Regions from separate parts of the Citrobacter amalonaticus genome, predicted to be linked through region 2. Evidence: predicted binding sites of a transcription regulator. Region 2 holds the regulator's gene; the other holds the start of a gene.
The links. Region 2 encodes PurR, which represses purine synthesis genes. Its sites were predicted from a motif close to CANGCAAACGTTTGCNTG; they were not measured.
Positions count from the first base shown of each region.

Region 1 (6,856 bases), 2.0 Mb from region 2:
CCTTTCCGCGTGGTTATTTGTGGATGCCTCCTACCGTGGCCCCGTCTGGCAACGCTGGGTCTTTAAACCCGTCACCTTATTACTCCTGCTGTTACTGGCCTGGCAGGCGCCGATGTTTAATGCGGTGAGCTATCTGGTACTGGCCGGTCTTTGCGCCTCACTGGTTGGCGATGCGCTGACATTACTGCCGCGTCAGCGACTGCTCTATGCGATTGGCGCCTTTTTCCTCTCGCACCTGTTGTACACCATCTATTTTGCCAGCCAGATGACGCTCTCTTTCTTCTGGCCGCTGCCGCTGGTGCTGATGGTGCTGGGCGCTCTGCTGATTGCGGTGATCTGGACACGCCTCGAAGAGCTGCGCTGGCCGGTCTGCACCTTTATCGCCATGACGCTGGTTATGGTCTGGTTGGCTGGTGAGCTGTGGTTTTTCCGCCCCACCTCGCCTGCGCTGTCGGCGTTTCTGGGCGCGTCGCTGCTGTTCATTGGCAACATCGTCTGGCTGGGCAGTCATTACCGCTGTCGTTTCCGCGCGGACAACGCCATCGCTGCTGCCTGCTACTTTGCCGGACACTTCCTGATCGTCCGTTCGCTTTATCTCTAATAACGCTTGACTCTGGAGTCGACTCCAGAGTGTATCCTCCGGTTAATGAGAAAATTATCATCAACCGGAGGATGCCATGTCGATACCTGCTCACGATGGCAAAAAAGCCCCACAATTTTCATCTTTTAAGCCTGCTCCCTCGCCGCAGAAGTCCGATGACTGCTGCTGCGAAGGTACATGCTCTCCCCCTGAATCCGTTGTCGATACGGTAAAAGGCACCCGCTACAGCTGGAAAGTGTCCGGAATGGACTGCGCCGCCTGTGCCCGCAAAGTGGAAAATGCAGTGCGCCAGGTCAGCGGCGTCAACCAGGCCCAGGTGCTGTTTGCCACCGAGAAGCTGGTCGTCGACAGCAACGGCGATCTCCGCCAGCAAATCGAGCACGCGGTGCAAAAAGCGGGTTACACCCTACGCGATGAACAGGCGAAGGAAGAGGCTCCTGAATCCCGCTTTAAAGAGAACCTGCCGCTGCTGACGTTGATCGTCATGATGGCGCTCAGTTGGGGACTGGAGCAGTTCAACCACCCGTTTGGCCAGTTAGCATTTATCGCCACGACGCTGGTCGGCCTGTTCCCGATTGCCCGCCAGGCACTGCGTCTGATTAAAAGCGGCAGTTGGTTTGCCATTGAAACGCTGATGAGCGTCGCGGCTATCGGGGCGCTGTTCATCGGCGCCACGGCAGAAGCGGCAATGGTGTTGCTGCTGTTCCTGATTGGCGAACGCCTCGAAGGCTGGGCCGCCAGTCGTGCCCGTAAAGGGGTCAGCGCGCTGATGGCGTTGAAACCAGAAACCGCGACGCGTCTGCGCGATGGCGTACGCGAAGAGGTGGCAATCAACACCCTGCAACCGGGCGACATCATTGAAGTCGCTGCCGGGGGACGTCTGCCTGCCGACGGTAAACTGGTCTCTGGTTTTGCCAGTTTTGATGAGAGTGCGCTGACGGGAGAATCGATCCCGGTGGAACGCGCCACCGGTGATAAAGTCCCGGCGGGGGCGACCAGCGTGGACCGTCTCGTCACGCTGGAAGTGCTCTCTGAACCAGGCGCCAGCGCGATTGACCGCATTCTGAAGTTAATCGAAGAGGCCGAGGAGCGTCGTGCGCCAATCGAGCGTTTTATCGACCGCTTCAGCCGGATTTATACGCCTGCGATTATGGCCGTCGCCCTGCTGGTGACGCTCGTCCCGCCGCTGCTGTTCGCCGGCTCCTGGCAGGAGTGGATTTATAAAGGGTTAACGCTGCTGCTGATCGGCTGTCCGTGTGCGCTGGTCATCTCCACGCCTGCGGCCATCACTTCTGGACTGGCGGCAGCGGCCCGTCGCGGGGCATTGATTAAAGGCGGCGCGGCGCTGGAACAGTTGGGCCGTATTACCCAGGTCGCCTTTGATAAAACCGGGACGCTAACCGTCGGGAAGCCGCGCGTCACGGCGATTCATCCAGCCACCGGCGTCAGTGAGTCTGAACTGCTGGCGCTGGCGGCAGCCGTCGAGCAAGGCGCAACGCACCCGCTGGCTCAGGCCATTGTGCGCGAAGCTCAAACCGCAAGGCTAACAATCCCGCCCGCCGAGGGGCAACGGGCGCTGGTAGGGTCAGGTATTGAAGCACAGGTGAATGGCGAAAGCGTTCTGATTTGCGCTGCCGGTAAACGTCCTGCCGACGCCTTTTCCGGAGAAATTAACCAGCTTGAAAGTGCCGGGCAGACGGTCGTTCTGGTCCTGCGCAACGAGACCGTGATCGGCGTCATCGCCCTGCAGGATACGCTGCGCGACGATGCTCGCACTGCCATCCGCGAACTGAACACGCTGGGTGTGAACGGCGTGATCCTGACTGGCGATAACCCGCGCGCAGCGGCCGCCATTGCTGGCGAACTGGGTCTGACGTTTAACGCCGGGCTGCTGCCGGAAGATAAAGTGAAGGCGGTCACCGTGCTGAATCAACAGTCGCCGCTGGCGATGGTAGGTGACGGCATTAACGATGCGCCAGCGATGAAGGCCGCCGCGATTGGTATCGCGATGGGGAGTGGGACGGATGTCGCGCTGGAAACGGCGGATGCCGCACTGACGCATAACCGCCTCACGGGGCTGGTGCAGATGATCCAACTGGCGCGCGCGACCCACGCCAATATCCGTCAGAACATCACCATTGCGCTGGGACTGAAGGGGATATTTCTCGTCACCACGCTGCTCGGAATAACGGGTCTGTGGCTGGCGGTGCTGGCGGATACCGGGGCGACGGTGCTGGTCACCGCTAACGCACTGCGGTTGTTACGTAAAGGGTAGAGCCTGTTTCTCGCCTGATGGCGCTAACGCTTATCAGGCCTACAGGCTGTTCGTCATTCGCAGGCCGGATAAGCGTTAGCGCCATCCGGCATAACAAGATTACTGGCCTTTACGCACCAGATAGCGGTACGGCAGAGAGTCGGTCTCTTTTGCCACCAGCTCATGTTCCATAAAGGTACAAAACCCGGGAATATCACGGGTGGTCGCCGGATCGTCCGCCACAATCAGCAGCGTTTCGCCAGTCTGCATGTTGCGTACGGTTTTACGCACCATCATCACCGGTTCCGGGCAGCGGAGTCCCTGGGCATCAAGGGTATGGTCGGGAGAGGAAAACAGATCGCTCATCGTGGTCTCATTCGCTAAAAAAACGGCTGTAGTTTACGCTCAGTTCGGGAGTAAGCCAATCAGGTTAACGATTGCGTGAAAAATAGCCATTGCAATGCCACCGCAAAGCAGTATTATGCGGCGGCCTGAAAAAGGAAGACGCGTTATTGGTGCAGTCAGTTTGTTTGAGGCCAGCGCACAGCGCCCGGAACGTACACGTAGTACGTGAGGAGCGCGAGCACTGCCCGAGAGCAAAATGGCCATGCAATAGCGTGTAGCACGAATTGGGTTCCCTCACCCCAATCATCAATTAAAAAGGTACAACATGAATGCATTTACACACTCGCAGCGCGTAAAAGCGTTGTTCTGGCTATCGCTATTTCACCTGCTGGTGATCACCTCCAGTAACTACCTGGTCCAGCTCCCGGTCTCCATTTTTGGTTTCCACACCACCTGGGGCGCGTTTAGCTTTCCGTTTATTTTCCTCGCTACCGACCTGACCGTGCGAATTTTTGGCGCGCCATTGGCCCGTCGAATTATCTTTGCGGTGATGATGCCCGCATTGCTGATCTCCTATGTGATTTCGTCGCTGTTCTATATGGGCTCCTGGCAGGGATTCGGCGCGCTGATGCACTTCAATCTGTTTGTCGCCCGTATCGCGGTCGCCAGCTTTATGGCCTATGCACTGGGACAAATTCTTGATGTGCACGTCTTTAACCGCCTGCGTCAGAACCGCCGCTGGTGGATGGCGCCGACGGCCTCGACGCTGTTTGGCAACGTTAGCGACACCCTCGCTTTCTTCTTTATTGCGTTCTGGCGCAGTCCGGATGCCTTCATGGCCGAGCACTGGATGGAAATCGCCATCGTCGATTACTGTTTCAAAGTGCTGATCAGCATCCTGTTCTTCCTGCCGATGTATGGCGTATTGCTGAATATGTTGCTGAAAAAACTGGCAGATAAATCTGAAATCCCGGTCATGCAGACAAGTTGAGCTAAAGGTTCCTTTTCCGGGTTGTGATAAGATGAACAGATGCGCCGTTATGGCCGTTTATCGAAAGGAAGAAGTCAATGCGTAATCTGGTTAAATATGTCGGTATTGGCCTGCTGGTTATGGGGCTGGCGGCCTGTGATAATAGTGATACAAAAGCGCCGGCAGAAGGCACGGCGGCAGAAAGCAACGCAACCGGTCAGCCGGTTTCTCTGCTGGATGGCAAACTGAGTTTCTCACTGCCGGCAGATATGACCGATCAGAGCGGCAAGCTGGGTACGCAGGCCAACAATATGCACGTCTACTCTGACGCGACCGGCCAGAAAGCGGTGATTGTTATCGTCGGCGATAACACCAACGAAGAGCTGTCTGTGCTGGCAAAACGCCTTGAAGATCAGCAGCGCAGCCGTGACCCGCAGTTGCAGGTGGTGACCAACAAATCCATCGAGCTGAAAGGTCACACGCTGCAACAGTTAGACAGCATCATCTCGGCGAAAGGCCAGACGGCTTACTCTTCTGTGGTGCTGGGTAAAGTCGATAACCAACTGCTGACTCTGCAAATTACACTGCCAGCGGACGACCAGCAGAAAGCGCAAACGGCCGCTGAAAACATCATTAATACGCTGGTTATTCAGTAACCATCAGGATGATGAGACGGCCTCTGGCGATTCCTGCAGAGGCCGTTTTTTTAACCGCCAGGTTAACAGCAGCGCAACCGCCACCAGCCCTGCCGCCGCCAGGTAAATGACCGGAACCCCCGCCCAACTCATCACCAGCCCAGCCAACGGTCCCGTCACCCCCAGTGACAGATCCATAAACACCGTATAGGTCGCCAGCGCCGAGCCCTGATTCTGCTGCGGCACCGCTTTTACCGCTACCACGCCAAGCGCCGGGAAGACCAGCGAAAACCCCATTCCTGTCAGCAGTACGCCGATTTTTGCCATCCACGGCACCATCGCCACGCCCACCATCAACAGTCCGACAATCTCAACGCTAAAGCAGATCATCGCCACATTCAGACCGCCCAGGCGGTTGATGCCGTTCGGAAACAACAGACGCGTACCGATAAACGCACAGCTAAACAGGGTGAGCGCAAATGCCGCGCCGTCCCAGCCTTTGGCGTCATAGAACAGGGTGATAAAGGTGGCGATCACCCCGAAACCTGCCGAGGCCAGCGCCAGCGCCATTCCGTATAGCCAGACGCGTCCAAGCACCGCACGAAACGGCAAAGGCTTCCCTTTGCTCGCTTTCACCGCAGGGCGCGGAATCGCCAACAAAATGGCCAGCAACGCGATCCCCATGATAATCAGCGCTAATCCCTGTAGCCCGCCCCAGCTGTAAAACAGCACGCCGAGCGGCGCGCCGACCGCCATCGCCCCGTAGGTCACAATGCCGTTCCAGGAGATCACCCGCCCGATATGCAACGAGCCCACCACGCCCACACCCCATAGCGTCGAGCCGGTCCCGGCGAAGCTCTGTCCAATCCCCAGGATCACACGCCCCAGACAGAGCAGCAATAAACTGACGACCGGCCAGCTACTGGCGCTTCCTGCCAGAAAATAGCCCGCCCCACTGAGAAAACAGCCGCACAGGCCAAAAACCACAATCTTTTTTGGCCCGAGCAGATCCGCATAGCGTCCGGCATGAGGGCGGCTGAGTAAGGTCGCGAAGTATTGCAGGCTGATGACCAGACCCGCCCAGAAGGCGCTAAAGCCCATGACATCATGCACATAGCCGGGCAAAACCGCGAGCGGCAGGCCGATGGTCAGGTAGCTGGCACAGTTGAACATCACAACAGAAACAATGCGCAGATTGAGGCGCAATCCATTAAGCGCCGGTTCAGCGACGGGTTCGGGCATGGGGGATCACCACGTTTTTACAACAATGTTTCATTTCTACCACGCCACGCCGGGAAAATCAGCAGCCAGATTAGGAATATCGGCAGCCAGCGAGCCGCTACACTTAATGAAAATCAAAAAAGGATGTAAACATGACAACCCCTCAGCCCGACAAAGCCGGTCTACATATTCTGCTCAAACTGGCCTCGCTGGTCGTCATTCTCGCCGGGATCCACGCCGCTGCAGATATCATTGTGCAACTGTTGCTGGCGCTCTTTTTCGCCATTGTCCTCAATCCACTGGTCACCTGGTTTATCCGTCGGGGAGTGAAACGCCCGGTGGCGATCACCATTGTGGTAGTCGTAATGCTGTTCGTGCTCACCGCGCTGATTGGCGTGCTGGCGGCCTCGGTTAATGAATTTATTGCCATGCTGCCGAAATACAACAAAGAACTGACGCGCAAAGTGCTGTATGTGCAGGAGATGATGCCGTTTTTAAATCTGCACATGTCTCCGGAACGGATGTTACAACGCATCGACTCCGACAAAATTGTCACCTTCACCACCACGCTGATGACCGGGCTGTCAGGCGCGATGGCCAGCATCATTCTGTTGGTGATGACCGTCGTTTTCATGCTGTTTGAGGTCCGCCATGTGCCTTACAAAATGCGTTTTGCGCTGCATAACCCGCAAATCCACATTGCCGGACTGCACCGGGCGCTGAAGGGCGTTTCGCACTATCTGGCGTTAAAAACGCTGCTCAGCCTGTGGACCGGACTCATCGTCTGGCTGGGACTGGAGCTGATGAACATTCAGTTTGCCCTGATGTGG
Region 1 is NZ_CP014015.2:2,169,183-2,176,038, reverse strand. It holds gene AL479_RS10430 (lysoplasmalogenase) at 1-601, shown strand, start outside; gene zntA (Zn(II)/Cd(II)/Pb(II) translocating P-type ATPase ZntA) at 678-2,876, shown strand; gene tusA (sulfurtransferase TusA) at 2,976-3,221, opposite strand; gene AL479_RS10410 (7-cyano-7-deazaguanine/7-aminomethyl-7-deazaguanine transporter) at 3,526-4,191, shown strand; gene AL479_RS10405 (DcrB family lipoprotein) at 4,269-4,826, shown strand; gene AL479_RS10400 (MFS transporter) at 4,830-6,047, opposite strand; gene AL479_RS10395 (AI-2E family transporter) at 6,179-6,856, shown strand, end outside.
Region 1: the regulator PurR is predicted to act here: its motif matches at 3,282-3,299, upstream of tusA (sulfurtransferase TusA).

Region 2 (6,856 bases):
CTACAAAGGTTTTATTGGGATTGATGGGATCAGCCTGACCGTTGGTGAAGTCACCGCGACGCGTTTTTGCGTGCATCTCATTCCGGAAACACTGGAACGCACAACGCTGGGTAAGAAAAAACTGGGCGCGCGCGTCAATATCGAAATCGATCCGCAAACGCAGGCGGTGGTGGATACGGTAGAACGAGTGCTGGCTGCGCGTGAAGCGGCGGTGGCGAAAACCACCAGCGAAGCGTAAAACCCTCCAGCCCCCGCGAGACGGCGGGGGCATGAGGAGGTTTAGCGGGCTACGCGCAGGCCGTCTTCAACGCCGCGTGAGAATACCACCTGCCAGAGCTGAATATCGCGGGCGCGAAACGCGCCGGCGCAGGCGTTCAGGTAGTAGCTGAACATCCGTTTAAAACGTTCGGAATAGTTATCGGCAATTTCAGGCCAGGCAGCGAGAAAACGCTCGTACCATGCCATCAGCGTCTTGTCGTAATCCGCGCCGAAGTTATGCCAGTCTTCCATCACAAAGTGCGCTTCGCTGGCGTTGGCTATCTGACGCACTGACGGGAGGCAACCATTCGGGAAGATATACTTATTGATCCACGGGTCGACATTATTGTCGGTTTTTTTCGAACCGATGGTATGTAATAAGAACAGCCCTTCGGGTTTCAGATTGCGATCAACCACCTCGAAATAGGTCGGGTAATTTTTAGGACCGACGTGCTCAAACATGCCTACCGAGACAATGCGGTCAAACTGATCGTGCAAATCACGATAATCCTGCAACAGAATCGACACATCCAGCCCGGCACAGCGGGCCCGCGCCATTTTCTGCTGCTCGGCGGAAATCGTCACGCCAACCACGCTGACGCCGTAATTCGTCGCCATATAGTGTGATAAACCACCCCAGCCGCAGCCAATATCCAGCACACGCATACCGGGTTGCAGCTGCAATTTCTCGCAGATTAACCGCAATTTGGCCTGCTGCGCCGTCTCCAGAGTCTCCGCGTCTTTCCAGTACGCGCAGGAATATTGCATATACGGGTCGAGCATACGGCTGAACAGATCGTTACCGAGGTCGTAATGCTCTTTACCGACGATCCACGCCCGCTTTTTACTTTGCAGATTGAACAGACGAGCGGCCGCGATGCGGAGGGTATCTTTGAAATGGTGCGGAAGTTGGTTTTCCAGTCCTGCGCGCAGGACTTTGCTAAAAAACTGGTCCAGCCGATCGCACTCCCACCAGCCATCCATATAACTCTCACCCAGACCGAGCGACCCCTCTTGTAACACGCGTTTGAAAAAATTGGGGTTTTTGACGCGTATGTCTGCGGGTGAAGAGCCGTTGATGGCGATGCCCGCGCGGCTTAATAATTCGTTAGTGATACGGTACCAGTCGTCATCCGGTACGCTGACTTCTTCTATACACGATGAACTCATAGTTTCTCCATCACTGGTCGGTGATCAGAACCTTAAAACAGCGTAGACGCTTTTTGGGCTTTGTGAGAAATCTCACGGAAACATTCCGCGAGTCTATTATCCGACGTAGAACAGAGGAAGGGAGGACCCCTTGCCGAAAAGGCCATCCATGGTGAACCGGGAACGCTCCGGTTCCCGTTAACACATAATAATTATCGTAATTTTAACAACCGAAATTTAGTATAGGCCTCAAAAAACGATGATACAACCAAAAATTGTTAGCCGACTAATTAACGGTGATTATGAGTGATATCAATGGGATTCGCTGTGGGCAATCCCGCGATTATCCTGCTGCTCACTGACGTTCGAAGGCTGCAGTTGCATCTTATAGCCCAGTCCAGCCAGAACAACCGTAGACAGCATTACGCTGGTCGTGGTCAACAGCGGTGTGCTGATAAGCCAGGAAACCACCAGGCTTGCCAGGAAGCACAGACCCAATTGCAGGGTATTTTGCAGGGCCGCGGCACGACCCGTCGCCTGCGGGAATGGACGCAGCGCCTGGGCTACCACAATCGGGTAGATCGCCCCGTTGGCAATCGCCATTACGCAGAAGGGGATCAGGATCTCTGCAAGCGTGATGTGATGGATGAAACTTGCCGCCCAGGTTGCCACCACGCTCAGCGCATAGATAACCAGCAGCCAGGGCAGGAGCTGTTGTCCCTGCCATTTTTGCAGCGCGGCGCGACAGCCGTAGCCGCCAATCAGAAACGCGATGGTTTGCGGTACGTAGCTCAGTCCAATTACCGCCGGGCTGTAGCCCATTTCACTCAGAATAAACGGTGAACCGGTCAGCCACGCAAAGAAGCTGGCAGAACAGGCGGCGTAAATCAGGACGTTGCCGCGGTACGCTTTCGCGCGCAGCAGCGTGGTGAACGTCAGTTTGTCGTTGCTGTCATCGCGAGCCCGGGTGGTGGGCTTTAAAAACAGCGCGGGCAGCATCAGCAACAGTGTGATGAAAAACAGCGTGGCAAAGATCGCCTGCCAGGAAAGATGGGTCAGGATCCAACTGCCTAATAACGGTGCCAGTGCAGGGGACAGCCCAACCAGCGGCATGATGGTCGCGAAAATGCGGTTAATTTTATGCGAAGGATAGTAATCGGTGACCAGCGCCTGCCAGATGACGGTCGCTGCGCAGACCCCCACGGCCTGAATAAAACGCAGAACTAACAGGCCCGTTGCGCTCTCAACCCACAGCATACCCAGGCTGCCAAGAGCGAAGATAGACAGGCCCAGCAGCAGGATCGGTTTTCGACCGTAACGGTCCGAGAGCGGTCCCCACAGCAGTTGTGCGATGGCAAAGCCTGCTAAAAACAGACTCAGGCTGGCGCTGACGGCAGAGGCCGGTGTTTGCAGGTCAGATTGAATGGCGGCAAATGCGGGCAAATACATGTCGGTTGCCAGAAAACCCAACACGCTGAGCCCTGCCAGCCAGACTAAAAACCCTTTTCCTGGTTGCATAGTTGTTCTCTAATTTTGATTAATCACACTGGCGCAGAGTGTAGGGAGTGAATTTCGGCTTGTGAAACGGTAATATTTGTTTATTGCATTCAAAAATTTTGTAGGCAGATTATGTGGTCAGAATATGCGCTGGAAGTCGTCGATGCCGTGGCGCGCAACGGGAGTTTTAGTTCTGCGGCCCAGGAGTTGCACCGGGTGCCTTCGGCGGTCAGCTACACGGTTCGCCAACTGGAAGAGTGGCTGGCCGTCCCGCTTTTTGAACGTCGCCATCGTGATGTAGTGTTAACCCCGGCGGGCGCCTGGTTTTTGAAAGAAGGCCGCTCTGTCATCAAAAAAATGCAGATCACGCGCCAGCAGTGTCAGCAGATCGCCAACGGCTGGCGTGGGCAACTTCCCATCGCGGTGGACAATATCGTGCGACCGGAACGCACGCGGCAATTGATCGTCGATTTCTACCGCCACTTTGATGACGTGGAGCTACTGGTCTTTCAAGAGGTGTTTAATGGCGTCTGGGACGCGCTGTCAGATGGCCGGGTCGAACTCGCCATCGGGGCAACCCAGGCGATCCCGGTGGGAGGACGATACACGTTCCGCGATATGGGTAAGCTGAGCTGGTGTTGCGTCGTTGCCAGTACGCATCCGCTGGCCGCTATGAGCGGGCCGTTAAGCGATGACACGTTGCGCAACTGGCCGTCGCTGGTGCTGGAAGATACGTCCCGCACTCTGCCGAAGCGCGTGACCTGGCTGCTGGACAACCAGAAGCGGGTGGTGGTGCCGGACTGGGATTCCTCCGCGACCTGTATTAGCGCCGGACTCTGTGTCGGCATGGTACCGACGCATTTCGCCAAGCCGTATCTTAACAAGGGGCAGTGGGTCGTGTTAAATCTGGAGAACCCGTTCCCGGATGCGGCCTGTTGCCTGACCTGGCAGCAGAATGATATGTCACCTGCGCTGATCTGGCTGCTGGATTATCTGGGAGACAGTGAAACGCTGAACAAAGAGTGGTTGCGGGAGCCAGATGAGACTCCCGCAGAAGAGGCTTAACGACGGTAGTCGCGGAACGGGCCATCCGCAACGGAGCGGCGCTCCACCAGGCGCGGGTGGACTTCAATAGACTGCGACTCTTCGCGTTTATTGACGATGCGGTCCAGCAACATATTAAAGGCCGTCTCACCCAGCGAATCTTTTGGCTGGTGGATAGTGGTCAACGCCGGCGTAAAGAAACGGGCGTTGCGCACGTTGTCGTAGCCTATCAGCGACACGTCCTGCGGGACGCGCAGACCCATCTCATCGGCGGCGCACAGGGCGCCCATCGCCATGATATCGCCGCCACAGAAGACCGCCGTCGGGCGATGCGCCTGCGACAGAATTTGCTGCATAGCGCGGTAGCCGGATTCCGGCTCGAAGTCGCCTTGTACAATCCAGTTTTCAGGCACTTTAATCAGCGCTTCATCCATCGCCTTCATAAAACCGGCCAGACGGCCTGCGCCAGTGTTACGCTCCATCAGTCCTGGGATCACGCCAATTTCGCGATGTCCGCGCTCAACGAGGTAACGGCCTGCCATATAACCGCCTTCAAAGGCGTTATCAATCACCGTATCGGTGAAGTCGGCTTTGGCTTCGCCCCAGTCCATCACCACCATCGGGATATGACGATATTCTTCCAGCATTGAGAGCAGGGGATCGGGGTATTCGGAACACATTACCAGCAGGCCATCAACGCGTTTTTGCGCCATCATGGACAGATAGGCACGCTGTTTTTCCAGGTTGTTCCAGACGTTACCGAGGATCAGGGTATAGCCCTTCTGGAAGCAGTTCTTCTCAACCGCTTCAATAATTTCGGCAAAATAGGGGGCTTCGCTGCTCGTCGCCAGCAAACCGATAGACTTGGTATGGTTGACTTTCAGGCTGCGGGCAACCGCGCTGGGGGAATAGTGCAATTCTTTGATTGCCGCCCACACTGCATTGCGTGTTTCTTCAGCGACGAAACGCGTTTTGTTAATTACGTGTGACACGGTTGTAGTGGAAACGTTTGCGCGCTTCGCTACATCTTTAATTGTTGCCATTAAATCTCACTCCAGACCCAACCTGAACATTAAATTACGCTAAGTAAACGTTTGCCTTTACTCATCCTGTGCCCAACATCAGGGCTGCGGCACGCCGGGAAACGACACGGAACGTCAGGAAGGGGTCAATGGCCGGTACGCTAATCAAGTAAGCGTCGAATTTTGTCTGATCTTTACGAAAAGGGGAAGTATTAAAAGCACATATCACTCTAAATCGTGGGAGATTTTTACACTCAAGTGTGTAAAAATGCGCTATATCACTTTTTGTGTGGGAATAAAAAGGAGAAAAGTTGATGAGCACCGATCTGAAATTTTCATTAGTGACCACGTTTATTGTTCTGGCTTTAATCGTTGCGGGCGGCCTGACGGCGGCACTGCACTGATCCCCCTCGGGGGAGTTCCTGCTCCCTCGAACCTCCTGTCATATTGTTATTGAATCTGCAAAAGTCTTTTGTATTTTTGTTAACTTCTCTTTTTTTGTGATTGATGTCATGCTTTTGACTCTTAGTTAAGCATCGCGCCCTGTCGCGAAGAGCCGGAGTCATCACTGCATGAAAATTAATTATCCGTTACTGGCGCTGGCCATCGGCGCGTTCGGCATCGGTACCACCGAATTCTCGCCAATGGGTCTGCTGCCCGTCATCGCGCGTGGCGTTGATGTGTCCATCCCTGCGGCAGGTATGCTGATTAGCGCTTATGCGGTAGGCGTGATGGTCGGCGCGCCGCTGATGACGCTGTTGCTGTCACATCGCGGACGCCGTAATGCGCTCATTTTTCTGATGGCTATTTTTACGCTCGGTAACGTGCTCTCGGCGATTTCGCCGGATTACACCACGCTGATGTTGTCACGTATTTTAACCAGCCTTAACCACGGCGCATTCTTTGGCCTGGGTTCGGTGGTGGCGGCAAGCGTGGTGCCGAAGCACAAACAGGCGAGCGCCGTTGCCACTATGTTTATGGGGCTGACCATCGCCAATATCGGCGGTGTGCCGGCGGCGACCTGGCTGGGTGAAACCATCGGCTGGCGGATGTCGTTCATGGCGACGGCGGGGCTGGGCGTTATCTCGATGCTGAGTCTCTTCTTCTCATTGCCAAAAGGCGGTGCCGGGGCGCGTCCGGAAGTGAAAAAAGAGCTGGCGGTGCTGATGCGTCCTCAGGTGCTCTCGGCGCTGCTGACCACCGTACTGGGGGCGGGCGCCATGTTCACGCTCTATACCTATATTTCACCTGTTCTGCAAAGCATCACCCATGCGACGCCGGCTTTTGTGACCGGGATGCTGGTTCTGATCGGTGTGGGTTTCTCCATTGGCAACTACCTTGGCGGAAAACTGGCCGATCGCTCGGTTAACGGCACGCTGAAGGGATTTTTGCTGCTGCTGATGGTGATTATGCTGGCGATCCCATTCCTGGCTCAGAATGAACTGGGCGCGGCGGTCAGCATGGTGGTCTGGGGGGCAGCGACCTTTGCGGTCGTCCCACCGTTACAAATGCGCGTCATGCGTGTGGCTCATGAAGCGCCGGGTCTCTCATCTTCCGTGAACATTGGTGCATTTAACCTTGGAAATGCGCTGGGTGCTGCGGCGGGCGGAGCCGTTATTTCAGGCGGGTTGGGCTACAGTTTTGTTCCGGTGATGGGGGCGATTGTGGCGGGTATGGCGCTGCTGCTGGTGTTTGTCTCGGCGAGAAAACAACCCGACCAGGTGTGTGTCGCCAGTTAACGGCAGGACAAAAACGCAGAAGGGAGTCCCTTCTGCGTTATCACTTTTACGCAGCGAAGTTCTTCGCCACAAACTCCCAGTTTACCAGCGCCCAGAAGTGTTCCAGGTAGCCAGGACGCGCATTGCGATAGTCAATGTAGTACGCAT
Region 2 is NZ_CP014015.2:4,175,780-4,182,635, forward strand. It holds gene AL479_RS20295 (riboflavin synthase) at 1-238, shown strand, start outside; gene cfa (cyclopropane fatty acyl phospholipid synthase) at 280-1,428, opposite strand; gene punC (purine nucleoside transporter PunC) at 1,720-2,925, opposite strand; gene punR (DNA-binding transcriptional activator PunR) at 3,037-3,969, shown strand; gene purR (HTH-type transcriptional repressor PurR) at 3,966-4,991, opposite strand; gene AL479_RS20320 (YnhF family membrane protein) at 5,285-5,374, shown strand; gene AL479_RS20330 (MFS transporter) at 5,543-6,709, shown strand; gene sodB (superoxide dismutase [Fe]) at 6,756-6,856, opposite strand, start outside.